DNA from 2 places in the Stenotrophomonas sp. SAU14A_NAIMI4_8 genome. Region 2 is predicted to be linked to the other one. Evidence: riboswitches for the same ligand, from Rfam matches in the RefSeq annotation. Region 2 holds a riboswitch; the other holds the start of a gene.
What was found. A riboswitch is a leader RNA that binds a small molecule or an ion and turns the genes downstream of it on or off. The one in region 2 is predicted to bind thiamine pyrophosphate.
Positions count from the first base shown of each region.

Region 1 (7,507 bases), 1.1 Mb from region 2:
GCCCAGTGCGCCACTGGTCAGGTGGTTGCGCGGGTGGTTGAAGCGGCAGTGCTGGGCAACCCACATCTGGTGCTGGCCAACATCGCAGGCGATCACCGCATCGGACGGGGCCAGTTCGCTCAGCCGCTTCAGCAGCGCCGGGGCGTAGATGTGCTGGCCCGGCGCGTCGTAGCGGGCGGCGAAGCGATCGCGGTGCTGTGCACAGCGCTTGCGCCATGCGTCCTGGTGGGCCTTGGGGGAGGGGAAGGCCGCACGCAGGGCGCGGATCGCATGGCCCACGTTGCCGGGCACGGCGACATCGGCGCTGCGCAGCTTGGAGATTTCGTACGCGTCGGCGTCGATGTGGACCACGCGGGCGAACGGGGCGAACTCGGCCAGCTTGCCGGTGGCACGGTCATCGAAGCGTGCACCCAGGACCAGCAGCAGATCGCTCTCCTGCACGGCCATGTTCGCCGCACGGGTGCCGTGCATGCCCAGCATGCCCAGCGACTGCGGGTGCTGCGGCGGCAGCGCGCCCAGGCCACGCAGGGTCATCACGGTGGGGATGGCGCTGGCCTCGACGAAGTCGCGCAGGTCCTGCACGGCCTCGCCCAGGGCAATGCCACCGCCGGCGTAGACCACCGGCTTTTCCGCCGCGGCCAGCGCGGCAATGGCTTCAGCAATGGCCGCATCGGCGGCGGCCGCCGGCGGTTCAACGCTGGCCGGCACATGGGCCGGCAGGTGGCTGGCATCGGCCAGCTGCACGTCCTTGGGCAGGTCGATCAGTACCGGGCCGGGGCGGCCTTCGCGGGCGATGCGGAAGGCATCGGCCACCACGCGCGGCAGGTCATCGACGCTGCGCACCAGCCAGCTGTGCTTGACGATGGGCATCGTTAGGCCAAACACATCCAGTTCCTGGAAGGCATCGGTGCCCAGCAGTGGCGTGCCGACCTGGCCGGTGATGCAGACCATGGGCACCGAATCCAGCATCGCATCGGCGATGCCGGTCACCAGGTTCGACGCGCCCGGGCCGGAAGTGGCCACGCAGACGCCAACCTGGCCGCTGGCGCGGGCAAAGCCGTTGGCTGCCAGCGCTGCGCCCTGCTCATGGCGCACCAGGATGTGCTTCAGCGCCGAATCCACCAGCGCGTCGTAGAACGGCATGATGGTGCCGCCCGGGTAACCGAACAGCGTACGGACACCCTCGGCCTCCAGCGCCTGGGTCAGCCAGCGCGCGCCGTTGGGCGGCGCGCTGCGGTGTGTGGAAGAGTTCATGGGGGAACCTTGCAAAGCGGGTGGGGGAGGGCCGCGTGGTTACGCGGCCTGTCCTTGCAACCAGACCATCTTGGCGCGCAGTTCCTTGCCTACCTTCTCGATCGGGTGCTCCAGGTCGGCCTGCTTGAATTTGTTGTAGTTCGGCAGGCCCGCTTCGTACTCGGCCACCCAGTTCTTGGTGAAGGTGCCGTCCTGGATGTCCTTCAGGACTTCCTTCATGCGCTCCTTGGTGCCGGCGTCGATCACCCGCGGGCCGCTCACGTAGTCACCGTACTGCGCGGTTTCGGAGATGAATTCCAGCATGCGCGAGATGCCGCCTTCGTAGAACAGATCCACGATCAGCTTCAATTCGTGCAGCACTTCGTAGTAGGCGATTTCCGGCTGGTAGCCGGCTTCCACCAGGGTTTCAAAGCCGGCCTGCACCAGCGCCGAGGCACCGCCGCACAGCACCGCCTGTTCGCCGAACAGATCGGTTTCGGTTTCTTCCTTGAAGGTGGTCTGGATCAGGTTGGCGCGCGCGCCGCCCAGGCCGGCTGCATAAGCCTGCGCGTGCTGCGCGGCCTGGCCGCTGGTGTCCTGGTAGACCGCCCAGATGCACGGCACGCCGCGGCCGATCTCGTATTCGCGGCGTACCAGCGCGCCCGGGCCCTTCGGCGCGACCAGCACCACGTCCAGGTCGGCGCGCGGTTCGATCATGCCGTAGTGCACGTTCAGGCCGTGGGCGAACAACAGGCAGGCGCCCTGTTTCATGTTCGGCGCCAGCACCTCGTTGTAGAGCTTCTTCTGCACCATGTCCGGGGTCAGCACGGCCACCAGGTCGGCATCCTTCACCGCGTCAGCCGGGGCCACCACGGTGAAGCCATCGGCCTGGGCCTTGGCTTCGGTGGGGCCACCCGGGCGCAGGCCTACCACCACGTCGAAGCCGGATTCACGCAGGTTCAGCGCGTGGGCGCGGCCCTGGCTGCCGTAACCGATGACGGCGATCTTGGTCTGGGGCAGGGAGTTGGTGCTCATGGGGGAGGTTCCTTGGCTGGGAAGAAAAAAGACGGCCGGCAGTCGAAGCGACGTACCGGCCGGTCAGGGGAAAACGGGGGAGGAGGCGCCGCGCATCGCACGGCCACAGCCACCACGGCAGGGCGTGGTGGTGCAGGTCCGGGTTTTGCGGGAGGCGGTATGCATGGTCGTGGCTGGATGGCTGAGTGGTTGCGTGTGAAACCAGGTCCTGAAATGAAAAAACCCGCACCTGGGTGGGTGCGGGTTTCTGATCGAGTTCCGGTGTGTGTTGTCTGCTTACACGCTGGCTCGTCCCGCACCTGTGGGCTGGCTAATAAGTACGAGCACGAGAAGCGAACGCAGCGATGCGGCGCCGGAATCGGCGGCTTCAGTAGCGGTTCGCAGGGGCGGGTGGCGTTGCAGCATGGGATCGAGAGAAACATAGCCATTTCGGCGGTGTCAACCCTGGCAAACGCTTTTCCATCGGTTTCGCCTGTATCTGGCGAAAAGGCTTGCGGCACAAGGATGGTTGCCGCTGAAAGTGTTTCGGTGAACCGCAATTCACTCTTTTCAGCGGGTTTTTTGCGCGGATTCGCGGGTGATTTCGCCTTGGTAGGTGCGGACCTTGGTCCGCACTGGATTCCCCGAAGCCGGCGGCCGTGCAGGCATCCCGCTCTGGTAGGTGCGGACCTTGGTCCGCACGGAACTCCCCGAAGCCAGCAGCGGTGCAGGCATCCTGCCCTGGTAGGTGCGGACCTTGGTCCGCATTGGAATCTCCGAAGCCCGTAGCCGTGCGGACCAAGGTCCGCACCTACCGAAGCCGTTGGCCGTGCGGACCAAGCTCCGCACACACCACGGCACCGCCGCCCATGACCTCTGCCCGATTCCGGCTGCCGCCCGAAGCGGCGAAGATCAGGGCACCACCCTTCCATCGGACCCCAACTGTGTCCCGACGCCTTGCCCGTTCCCTGCTTGCCGCTGCCGTGCTGGCCGCGGTCCCCGCCGTGTCCAGTGCCGCCGACCGCATCACTGGCCAGACCTTTGCCACCCGTTCGGAAGTCATTGCCCCGCACGCGATGGCCGCCACCTCGCAGCCGCTGGCCACCCAGATCGCGCTGGACGTGATGAAGGCCGGCGGTTCGGCCGTCGATGCCGCCATTGCCGCCAACGCCGCCCTGGGGCTGATGGAGCCGACCGGCAACGGCATCGGCGGCGACCTGTTCGCCATCGTCTGGGACCCGAAGACGAAGAAGCTGTACGGCTACAACGGCTCGGGGCGTTCGCCGAAGTCACTCACCCTGGCTGAATTCCAGCGCCGTGGCCTGAAGGAGATCCCCGCCACCGGTCCACTGCCGGTATCGGTGCCCGGCGCGGTCGATGGCTGGTTCGCCCTGCATGACCGCTTCGGCCGCAAGCCGATGGCCGACAACCTGGCCCCGGCCATCCGCTACGCGCGCGAAGGCCACCCGGTGGCGGAAGTGATTGCCTACTACTGGGATCGTTCGGTGCCGCGCCTGTCCAAGTACCCCGGCTTCACCGAACAGTTCACCATCGACGGCCACGCCCCGCGCAAGGGCCAGATGTGGAAGAACCCGAACCTGGCCGATACCCTGCAGAAAATCGCCGACGGTGGCCGCGATGCGTTCTACAAGGGCGACGTAGCACGCACCATCGGTGATTACTTCAAGGCCAACGGCGGTTATCTCAGTTACCAGGACATGGCCGACCACCACGGTGAATGGGTGGAGCCGGTCAGCAGCAACTACCGCGGCTATGACGTGTGGGAACTGCCGCCCAACAGCCAGGGCATTGCCGCGCTGCAGATCCTCAACGTGCTGGAAGGTTACGACTTCTCGAAGATTCCGTTCGGCTCGCCCGAGCATGTGCACCTGTTCGTGGAAGCCAAGAAGCTGGCCTTCGCCGATCGCGCGCGCTTCTATGCCGACATGGCCTTCCAGCCGGCGCCGGTGCAGAAGCTCATTTCCAAGGATTACGCCGCGCAGCGCCGCGCGCTGATCTCGATGGACAAGGCGCTGAAGGAAGTGCAGCCGGGCACGCCGAAGCAGCTCGAGCAGGGCGACACGATCTACATGACCGTGGCCGACAGCGACGGCATGATGGTCTCGCTCATCCAGTCCAACTACCGTGGCATGGGCAGCGGCATGGCACCGCCGGGGCTGGGCTTCATCCTGCAGGACCGCGGCGAGATGTTCGTGCTGCAGAAGAACCACCCCAACGGCTACGCGCCGGGCAAGCGTCCGTTCCAGACCATCATTCCGGCCTTCATCACCAAGGACGGCAAGCCGTACGCCAGCTTCGGCGTGATGGGCGGTGCGATGCAGCCGCAGGGCCATGCGCAGATCGTGATGAACCTGGTGGACTTCGGCATGAACCTGCAGGAAGCCGGCGATGCGCCGCGCATCCAGCATGAGGGGTCCACCGAGCCGACCGGCCAGGCTACGGCCATGAGCGATGGCGGCGAAGTGAACCTGGAAACCGGCTTCCCCTACGAAACCGTGCGCGCACTGATGCGCAAGGGCCACCGCGTGGTGTTCGCCGATGGCCCCTATGGCGGCTACCAGGCGATCCTGCGTGATCCGGAAACCGGCGTGTACTTCGGTGCTTCGGAAAGCCGCAAGGATGGCCAGGCGGCGGGCTACTGAGCCCGCCTGTGCTCTAATACGCAGCAAGAAGCGGGGGTACCGTGGCCAGTGGCCGCGGTTGAGACAGTCCCTTGGAACCTGATCCGGTTCATACCGGCGTAGGGAAGCTTTGCAGTGCAACCGTGCCCGGAGTCCGCCCAAGGACCGTCCGGGCGCGGTGCGCAGTGCGCCGCCGCTTCGTCCCTGACCTTCCTGGACGATGCCCGATGAACGCACAGCCTTCCGATCTGCAGCAGCAGGCCCAGCAACTTTCCGCCTCCGTGACCCGGCCCATTGCCGGCTCCCGGAAGATCCACGTGCCCGGCTCGCGCCCGGACCTGCGCGTGCCCATGCGCGAGATCGCCCTGACCCGCACACCCACCCTGTTCGGTGGCGAAGCGAATCCACCGTTGACCGTGTACGACACGTCCGGTGCCTATACCGATCCGGACGCGCGCATCGACCTGACCACCGGCCTGCCGGCGCTGCGCCGTGCCTGGATCGAAGAGCGGGCCGATACCGCGCAACTGGACGCACTCAGTTCGCGCTTCGGTCGCGAACGCGAGCACGATCCGAAGCTGGATGCGGTGCGCTTCCCGGCACGCAGCCTGCCGCGGCGCGCACAGGCTGGAGCCAACGTCACCCAGATGCACTACGCACGGCGCGGCATCATCACCCCGGAAATGGAGTTCGTGGCGATCCGCGAAAACCAGCGTCTGCAGGATATCCGTGATGCAACGCTGCTGCAGCAGCACGCAGGTGAATCCTTCGGTGCATCCATCCCGAAGATCATCACGCCTGAGTTCGTACGCGATGAAATCGCCCGCGGGCGTGCCGTGCTGCCCAACAACATCAACCACCCCGAAAGCGAGCCGATGATCATCGGCCGCAATTTCCTGACCAAGATCAACGCCAACATCGGCAACAGCGCGGTGTCCTCCGGCATCGCCGAAGAAGTGGAGAAACTGGTGTGGGCGATCCGCTGGGGCGGCGACACGGTGATGGATCTGTCCACCGGCAAGCACATCCACGAAACGCGTGAGTGGATCATCCGCAATTCGCCGGTGGCCATCGGTACGGTGCCGATCTACCAGGCGCTGGAAAAGGTGGACGGGCGCGCCGAAGCGCTCACCTGGGAAATCTTCCGCGACACGCTCATCGAACAGGCCGAGCAGGGCGTGGATTACTTCACCATCCATGCCGGCGTGCTGCTGCGCTACGTGCCACTGACCGCCAAGCGGGTGACCGGCATCGTCAGTCGTGGCGGTTCGATCATGGCCAAGTGGTGCCTTGCCCACCACAAGGAGAATTTTCTCTACGCGCACTTCGAGGAGATCTGCGAAATCATGAAGGCCTATGACGTGACCTTCTCGTTGGGCGATGGCCTGCGCCCGGGCTGCATTGCCGATGCCAACGATGCCGCCCAGTTCGGTGAACTGGAAACGCTCGGCGAGCTGACGAAGATCGCGTGGAAGCACGACGTGCAGACCATGATCGAAGGGCCCGGCCATGTGCCGATGCAGCTGATCAAGGAAAACATGGACAAGCAGCTGCGCGAGTGTGGCGAAGCGCCGTTCTACACGCTGGGTCCGCTGACCACCGATATCGCGCCTGGCTACGACCACATCACCAGCGCCATCGGCGCAGCCATGATCGGCTGGTTCGGCACCGCCATGCTCTGCTACGTCACGCCCAAGGAACACCTGGGGCTGCCCAACCGGCAGGATGTGCGCGACGGCATCATGGCCTACCGCATCGCCGCCCACGCCGCCGATCTGGCCAAGGGCCACCCGGGTGCACAGGTGCGTGACAACGCGCTCAGCAAGGCGCGTTTCGAGTTCCGTTGGGAAGACCAGTTCCACCTGGGCCTGGATCCGGAAAAGGCCAAGGAATTCCACGACGAGACACTGCCCAAGGACGCACACAAGCTCGCCCACTTCTGTTCGATGTGTGGCCCGCACTTCTGCTCGATGAAGATCACCCAGGACGTGCGCGAGTACGCCGAGGCCGGCATGCAGGAAAAGTCCAGGGAGTTCCGCGACGGCGGTGCCCAGGTCTACCAGCAGGGCTGACACGGTAGCGCCGGTGCCCGGCCCGGCGAGCGCAGCGGTAAACAGCAACCGCTGCGCTCACCCGGCACCGGCTATGCTCGCCGCATCACCCAGGGGATGCAGACCATGCCTGTTGCCGTGACCACCCGCTGGCTGGCCATCGCCCGCCGCCATCCTTCCGCCTGGTTGTTGGCGGCGCAGCTGCTGGCGGTACTGCTGTACCCGGCGCTGGACGAAACCGCCGGCGGTCGCGCCGCGCTGGGGGTGTTCGGCATGGCGGTGCTGGGGCTGGCGTTGTGGGTGGTGCAGCGCAGCCCGCTGGGCACCTGGCTGGCGTTGGTGCTGGCCATTCCGTCGGTGGTGTTTTCCATTGCCGCCGCGCTGCTCGATCACCCCGGCCTGGGCAGTACCGCGCAGCTGCTTGAAAGCCTGCTGTACTTCTACACCGCCGGTGCGCTCACTGCGTACATGCTGCAGGACCACAAGGTGACCCGCGACGAACTGTTCGCCGTTGGTGCTACGTTCACATTACTCGCATGGGGATTCGCGTTCGCATTCGCGGTCTGC
Region 1 covers NZ_CP025999.1:3,612,267-3,619,773, reverse strand. The annotation lists gene ilvG (acetolactate synthase 2 catalytic subunit) at 1-1,254, opposite strand, end outside; gene ilvC (ketol-acid reductoisomerase) at 1,294-2,268, opposite strand; gene ggt (gamma-glutamyltransferase) at 3,192-4,910, shown strand; TPP riboswitch at 4,933-5,033, shown strand; gene thiC (phosphomethylpyrimidine synthase ThiC) at 5,117-6,961, shown strand; gene C1930_RS16415 (ion channel) at 7,067-7,507, shown strand, end outside.
Region 1: it holds a riboswitch for thiamine pyrophosphate, as region 2 does, so the genes downstream of both, thiC (phosphomethylpyrimidine synthase ThiC) here and C1930_RS00965 (TonB-dependent siderophore receptor) in region 2, are expected to answer to the same signal.

Region 2 (7,507 bases):
CTTGGTGGCATCCAGGCGCATCGCCTTCAGCAGCCCCCAGCACATCAGGATCATCACCAGGGTGAAGGGGAACGCGCTGGCGATCGTGGCCGCCTGCAGTGATTCCAGGCCACCGGCAAACAACAGCGCCACCGCCAGCGCACCCACCAGCAACGCCCAGAAGATGCGCTGCCACAGCGGTGATTCTTCCTCACCCTTGGAGGTGAGCATGTCGATCACCAAAGCACCCGAATCGGCAGAGGTGACGAAGAACAACGCCACCAGCAGCACCGCCAGGCACGAGGTCGCCATCGTCCACGGCAGATGGCGCAGGAACTCGAACAGCGCCATGGAGCTGTCGCTGGAAACGGTCTGCACCAGTTCCTGTACCCCTTCAGCGCGCACCATGAACAAGGCGGTGTTGCCGTAGATGGTCATCCACAGGAAGGTGAAGCCCAGCGGCACCAGCAGCACGCCCACCACGAATTCGCGCACGGTGCGGCCACGCGAGATGCGCGCGATGAACATGCCCACGAACGGCGACCAGGCGATCCACCAGCCCCAATAGAACAGCGTCCAACCGCCCAGCCAGCCGGTGGGCTCGTAGGCGTACAGGTTGAAGGTCATCGAGAACAGCTGCGACACGTACATGCCGGTGTTCTGCACCAGCACCTGCAACAGGTGCACGGTGGGTCCGCAGACCAGCACGAAGGCCAGCAGTGCCGCTGCCAGGATCATGTTCAATTCCGACAATCTGCGCACGCCGCTGTCCAAGCCCGCCACCACCGAACCGGTGGCCACCAGGGTGATGACGGCGATCAGCACCACCTGCACCAGCGTGCTCACTTCCAGCCCGAACAGGTAGTTCAGGCCGGAGTTGATCTGCATCACGCCCAGCCCCAGCGAGGTGGCCAGGCCGAAGATGGTGCCCAGCGCGGCGAAGGTATCCACGGTGTGGCCGATCGGCCCGTGGATGCGTTCACCGATGAGCGGGTACAGCGCCGAGCGCACGCGCAGCGGCAGGTTGTGGCGGAAGCCGAAGTACGCCAGCGCCAGCGCCACTACCGCGTAGATCGCCCACGCGTGCACGCCCCAGTGGAAGAAGGTGATGCGCATGGCCTGGCGTGCCGCCGCAGCCGATTCGGGCGTGCCGGTGGGCGGGGTGGCGTAGTGCATGATCGGTTCGGCCACGCCGAAGAACATCAGGCCGATGCCCATGCCGGCGGCAAACAACATCGCGAACCACGAGGCATAGCTGTAGTCGGGGCGGCTGTGGTCGGGGCCCAGCTTGATGCGGCCATAGCCGCTGACGGCCACGCCCACCACGAACACCAGGAAGCCGGCGACGGCCAGGATGGTGAACCAGCCCGCATCGTTGGCGGTCCAGTTCTTGGCGGCGGTGAACCAGTGCGTGGCCAGTTCCGGCGCGAAGATGGCCAGGGCCAGCAGGGCGATGACGATCGCCGCGGTGGGAATGAATACCTGCGGCAGGATGCGCTGCCTGACGGGGGTGGGGTGCGGAGCGGAGCTCGGCATGTCGTCCTCCGTGAACGGAAATGCGTGAAGGGAATACGCGGCGGACCGCGAGGAGGGGCGTCCTAGAAGTAGAAACCGATATTGAGGTTCAGGCGTGAGTGCCAGCGTGAGGGCCCTTGCGGGTCCAGGCCGATGCCATCGCCGCCGGCGAACCACATGTTCTTTCCGGCGATCCAGTCGATGTAGGTCAGCATCATGCCCTTGCCCAGGCTGCAGCCGGTGACGTTCTGCCACGACGAGCGCATGCCCGGCTGGCGTTGCAGCGGGCGGGTCATGCTCACGTTGTTGTAGCAGGTGATGTCATCCAGCCAACGCTGCGCGCCGAACGAATAGGCTACGTTGACGCTGGGCACATCGGCTTTGCGCGCGATCTGGAACGGTGCCTGGAAAGCCGACAACGCGATGGTCGCTCCCGGCACACCGTAGTGGTAGCGCGCCCATTGCAGCTGGGTGGTCCAGCCATCGCGCGCCCATTGCGCATGCACGGCCATGCCGTGGTGATCATGATGGCGGCGCGTTTCCACGTTCTGCACCGAACCGCTGAATGCCGACGCACCCAACAGCAGGGTTCCACCGTGCCAGTCACGGTCATGCTCGTAACGCAGGTTTACCCGGTCGCGCTCGCGGTAGGGCAGCTCCGGCGTGCGTGCCACATCGAACGAATAGCGGTCGTAGCGCGCCGCGTCGCCGTACTCATCGCCGGCAAACCAGCCGACGTGCCACAGGTGGTGGCCACTGCGATGCTGCAGCACCAGGCCGGGATCGTAGTCATCCTCGATGCCCAGGTAGTAGCCGGAGCCGAACCAGAAGCTCTGCGAAGCCGTAGGCAGCAGGCCGAACGGCACCTGCTGGATACCCGCACGCAGATCGGTGTCTTCGTTGAACTGCCAGCCTGCATAGGCGTGGTGGACCGCATCGAAGCCGTCATACCAGCGGTACTGCGCCGAGAAAAACAGCGGCCCGGCACCGGCATCGATGTCGGCACGCAGCAGTTCCAGCTGCAGCCCGCTGGTGGGGCCGTAGTCCAGCCACCCATAGTTGAAGCGGACGGCGCCGCCGGCGTCGAACCACGGTTCCGCATTGGGATCGTGGGGCTGTGCCAGCGCCTGGCCGGCCGATGCACACGCCAGTGCGCCAAGAAAAATAGAGAAAAAACATCGCACGATTGCGTCCCGGTGCCTCCCTGTTTCCAGAATGGAAGCCTGCCAGTGTAACCAGCGCGGGTGTTCGCCCCGTTCACCGGGCCAGCGCAGGGATGCGGCACGGGCGGTACCATGAGCGTGCTGTGCTGCTGCCCATCCGATCTGCGAACGCGCCACCATGACCGATACTTCCCACCGCGTGCAGGGCCTGAACAACGACGAGGTCGCGGCCGACTGGCCGGCGATTTCCGCGCAGGACCTGGCCTGGTTGGGGCAGCGCTATACGCAGCTCGGCCCTACTGCCACGCTGCAATGGCACAGCCCGCGCCCGCTCTCGGCCGCGGCGATCGCGCGCGGCGAACACGGCGCCGTTTTCATCAAGCGCCACCACCACAGCGTGCGCAGTGCCGCCGTGCTGCAGGAAGAACACCGTTTCATCGCCCATCTGGCGGCGCGCGATGTACCGGTGGTGCAGGTGCTTGCTGCAGACAACGGGCAGACCGCGCTGGAGCAGGGCCCGTGGACCTACGAACTGCACGCGGTGGGCGCCGGGGAGGACCTCTACCGCGATGCACCTTCGTGGTCCCTGCTGACCGACATCGCACAGGCGCAGGAAGCCGGCCGCATGCTGGCCCGGCTGCACCGTGCCGCAGCCGATTATCAGGCGCCACAGCGCGCTACCCATATCCTGGTGGCACGCGACGATCTGATCCGCGCACACGATCCCATCGCCGCGCTGCAGGCCAGCCTGCCTGATCGCCCCGGCCTGGCCCGCTACCTGGCGCGCATTCCCTGGCAGGCGCAGCTGCGCGAGCACGTGCTGCCCTGGCATGCCGGCCTGGCCGAGCGGCTGCAGCACGAACCGCGGCTGTGGGCGCACAACGACTGGCACGTCTCCAACCTGCTGTGGGCCCGCGACGGGCAGATCGCCACCGTGCTGGATTTCGGCCTGGCCTCGCCCACCAGCGCGCTGTTCGACCTGGCCACGGCCATCGAGCGCAATGCGGTGGCCTGGCTGGAGCTGCAGCGCGGCGCCGACGCGGTGCGCAGCGATATCGCCCTGGCCCTGCTGGCCGGCTACCGGCAGGTGCTGCCGTTGTCGGCCGAGCGTGTGCATCTGCTGGCCGACCTGCTGCCGATGGTGCATTTCGACTTCGCACTGTCCGAAGTGGAGTACTTCGAAGGCATCACCGGCTCCACCGCCAATGCCGACGTGGCCTGGCAGCCGTTCATGCTGGGCCACCCGGCCTGGTTCCATACCGAGGCCGGGCAAGGCCTGCTGCAGGCGCTGCACGCTGCGGCATAGCGGCCTACAAGCCTGGGGTCAGAGCCCTTTCCTGCGGAAAGGGATCTGACCCCTCCATACTCTGCCCCCAGCCCCGGCCCCCCTGCCCCGTTCCCGGACTCGCAAATCCGTACGGTTTGTAGTGAAATGGTCACCTGAAGCGGGGGTGCCTGGATCTGCCAGGCTGAGAGAGTCCCTTGGAACCTGATCCGGTTTGCACCGGCGTAGGGAGCTTTGAGCAGCTGTCGCACCCCCCGTTCCCTGGGCCGGTGCGTCCGCGCGCCGTCGCTTCGTCTCCCTTGCTGTCAGAAGACGAACCGAATGAACCGCTGCCTGCGCCCCACCCTGCTCGCCCTGGCCCTGTGTGCCGCCCTGCCGCTGCATGCCAGCGAGGCCGCCACCGATGCCGCCGACACCTCCGATCGTTCGCCCACCGATCTGGCCGCCGTGCGCGTGCAGGCCGGCAAGCCCGCCTCTGCCAGTTCGCGCGCCAATGCCTTCGGCGGTGGCAGCTGGAAAGACACCCCGGCATCGGTGAACGTGCTCGACCGCAGCTACCTGGAACAGCGCCAGGTGCGTTCGCTGTCCGAACTGGCCAGCAACGATGCCTCGCTGGGCGATGCCTATGCCCCGGTCGGCTACTACCAGAACGTGGCCATTCGCGGCTTCGCGCTGGACGCCGCCACCGGCTACCGCTTCAACGGCCTGTCGATGGCCGGCGAACAGCGGCTGGCGCTGGAGAACGTGGAATCGGTGGAAATCCTGAAGGGTGAAGCCGGCCTGGCTGCCGGGGTGATGGCCCCGGGCGGCATCATCAACTACGTGGGCAAGCGCCCGGCCGAAGTGCGCACGGTCACCCTGGGCACCGATTCGGAAGGCTCGCGCTACGCCGCCGTGGACGTGGGCCACTGGCTGACCCCGCGCTTCGGCGTGCGCTTCAACGCCGCCTGGGATGCCAGCGATTCGTATATCGAACACCTCGATGGCCGCCGCAACTTCTACTCGCTGGCCGCCGACTGGCTGATCGGCGAACGCGGCAAGCTGGAAGTGGATGCCAACTACCAGACCAGTTCGCAGCGCTCGGCATCGGGCTACCAGCTGCTGGGGGCCAGCGAACTGCCGCGCGGCGTGGACCGTGACCACCTGCTGGGCTACCAGCCGTGGCAGATGCCGGTGGGCATTGCCAGCACCAACATCACCGTGCAGCACACCTACGATTTCAGCAGCAGCTGGCAGTCGCGCGTGGCGTTGGGCCACAGCCGCACGGTGATCGATGACAACGTGGCCTTCGCCTACGGCTGCTACTACGCCGCGCAGTGCGCCGACGGCAGCGTGCCGGGCAACTACTTCGCGCCCAATGGCGATTACGATGTCTACGACTACCGCAGCCCCGACGACACCCGCCGCAACCAGCAGGCACGCGCCGAGCTGCGCGGACGCTTCAGCACCGGCAGCGTTGGCCATGAGCTGACCCTGGGCGGCGAGACCTACCGCCGCACCGTGGACCGCCGCCCCAGCGTGAACGAGTACGTGGGCACCACCAACTACCACGACGGCCAGGTGCCGGTGTTCGACCCGTCGCCGTTGCAGCCGGGCCCGTCCGCGCGTCGCCTGGACAGCCGCCAGCACGCATTCTTCGCATTGGACAGGCTCAGCTTCGGCGACGACTGGCAGTGGCTGGCCGGTGGCCGCTACGTGCGCCTGGACGAGCGCGCCTACGACAAGCGCGGCAACCCGCAGCGGCACAGCCGGCTGTCGCGCTTCCTGCCGCAGACCGCCCTGGTGTGGAAGGCCACCGACCAGCTGAACGCCTACGCCAGTTACGTGCGCGGCATTTCGCTGGGGCAGGAAGCGCCGTTCTGGACCAGCAACGCCGACACCTTCCTGCCGGCGGTGGAATCGCGCCAGCTGGAAGCGGGCGTGAAGTACGCGCCGAACGAGGCGCTGAGCGTGGGCGCGGCGGTGTTCCGCATCAGCCAGCCCTACCAGTACGCCAAGCCGGACGACAGCGATGTGGGCTTCACCTTCGTGCAGGAAGGCCAGCAGACCCACACCGGGCTGGAGCTGACCGCCAACGGCCAGCTGACCGATGCGCTGCAGGTGGTGGCCAGCGCCAGCGTGCTGCGCGCACGCGCACGCGATGCCGGAACGCCGGCCTATGAAGGGCACCAGCTGGTGAACGTGCCGAAGATGCGCGCCAGCGTGCACCTGGCCTACGCGCTGCCGTTCGTGCAGGGCCTGCAGGTGACCGGGGGCTGGCGCTACGCATCGGCCAACGTGGCGCGTGCCGATGGCGCGGTGCGTGCGCCGGACTATTCGGTGTTCGATGCCGGTCTGCGCTTCCAGCACCGCCTGCACGAACGTGCGGTCACCTGGAACCTGTCGGTGGACAACGTGTTCAACCGCTTCTACTGGCGTGACACCGGCAGCAGCGCCGGTGACTACTACCTGTTCCCCGGTGCGCCGCGACAGGCGCGCCTGTCGGTGACGTTCGCGCTGTGAACGGGCCGCTGCTCGAGTGGACCGCCGCGCTGTGCAGCGTGCTGGGCGTCTGGCTGATGGCCCGGCGCCGGCTGTCGGCCTGGCCGGTGGGGCTGCTGTCGGTGACGCTGTACGGGCTGGTGTTCGCCGAAGCCAAGCTGTATTCGGACACCCTGCTGCAGGTGATCTTCGGCGGTTTCCTGGTCTACGGCTGGTTGAACTGGCGCCAGCATGCCACCGATGAAGGCAGCATCCGTATCGTGCCGCTGGCGCGCGGCAAGCTGCTGCGCGACCTGGCCATCGGCGTGTGCGGTGGCGTGGCGCTGGGTGCGGTCATGCACAGCTTCACCGATGCCGCACTGCCGTGGCTGGATGCCCTGCTGACCGGACTCAGCCTGGTCGGCCAGTGGTGGCAGGCACGCCGGCATGCGGCGTGCTGGTGGGTGTGGATCGGCGTGGACGTGGTGTACGTGGGCACGTACCTGTTCAAGTCGCTGCACGTGACCGCGGCGCTGTACGTGTTCTTCCTGGGCCTGGCGGTATTCGGCCTGCGCGCGTGGCAGGCCGCCGCGCGCGCACCGCAGGTCGCCTCGGCCCCGTAGAGTCGAGCTTGCTCGACTGCCCAGGTGCGCCGGGCCGCGCGGCTTCATCCACGCATGGCGTGGATCTACTCGGCCAGGTCGGCCAACACCTTGCGCGACGGCGCGAAGAAGGTGACGCCGGTGACCGCCGTGGAGAAATCCAGGATGCGATCGTGCAACGGCGCCGGATTGCCGATGAACATGCGTTCCAGCATCTGCTCGATCACCCACAGCCGGCGCGTGTATCCGATGAAGTAGGTGCCGTACTCGTTGTGGCCCGGGCGCGCGAACGGCATGTTGTCGCGCAGGATCTCGTGCTCGCCGTCGGCATCTTCGATGGTGCACAGCGTCTTGTGCGACTTCTGCGCATCGGCCGGTGCATCGTCCAGCTCCATGTTGTCGTGCTTGGTGCGGCCGATGATGGCTTCCTGCGCCTCGGTCTTCTGCGCGCGCCAGGCCTCCAGGTTGTGCAGGTACTTCTGCACCACTACGTAGCTGCCACC
Region 2 covers NZ_CP025999.1:225,284-232,790, reverse strand. The annotation lists gene betT (choline BCCT transporter BetT) at 1-1,515, opposite strand, end outside; gene C1930_RS00975 (hypothetical protein) at 1,578-2,678, opposite strand; gene C1930_RS00970 (phosphotransferase) at 2,836-3,963, shown strand; TPP riboswitch at 4,095-4,190, shown strand; gene C1930_RS00965 (TonB-dependent siderophore receptor) at 4,264-6,444, shown strand; gene pnuC (nicotinamide riboside transporter PnuC) at 6,453-7,025, shown strand; gene C1930_RS00955 (Dyp-type peroxidase) at 7,091-7,507, opposite strand, start outside.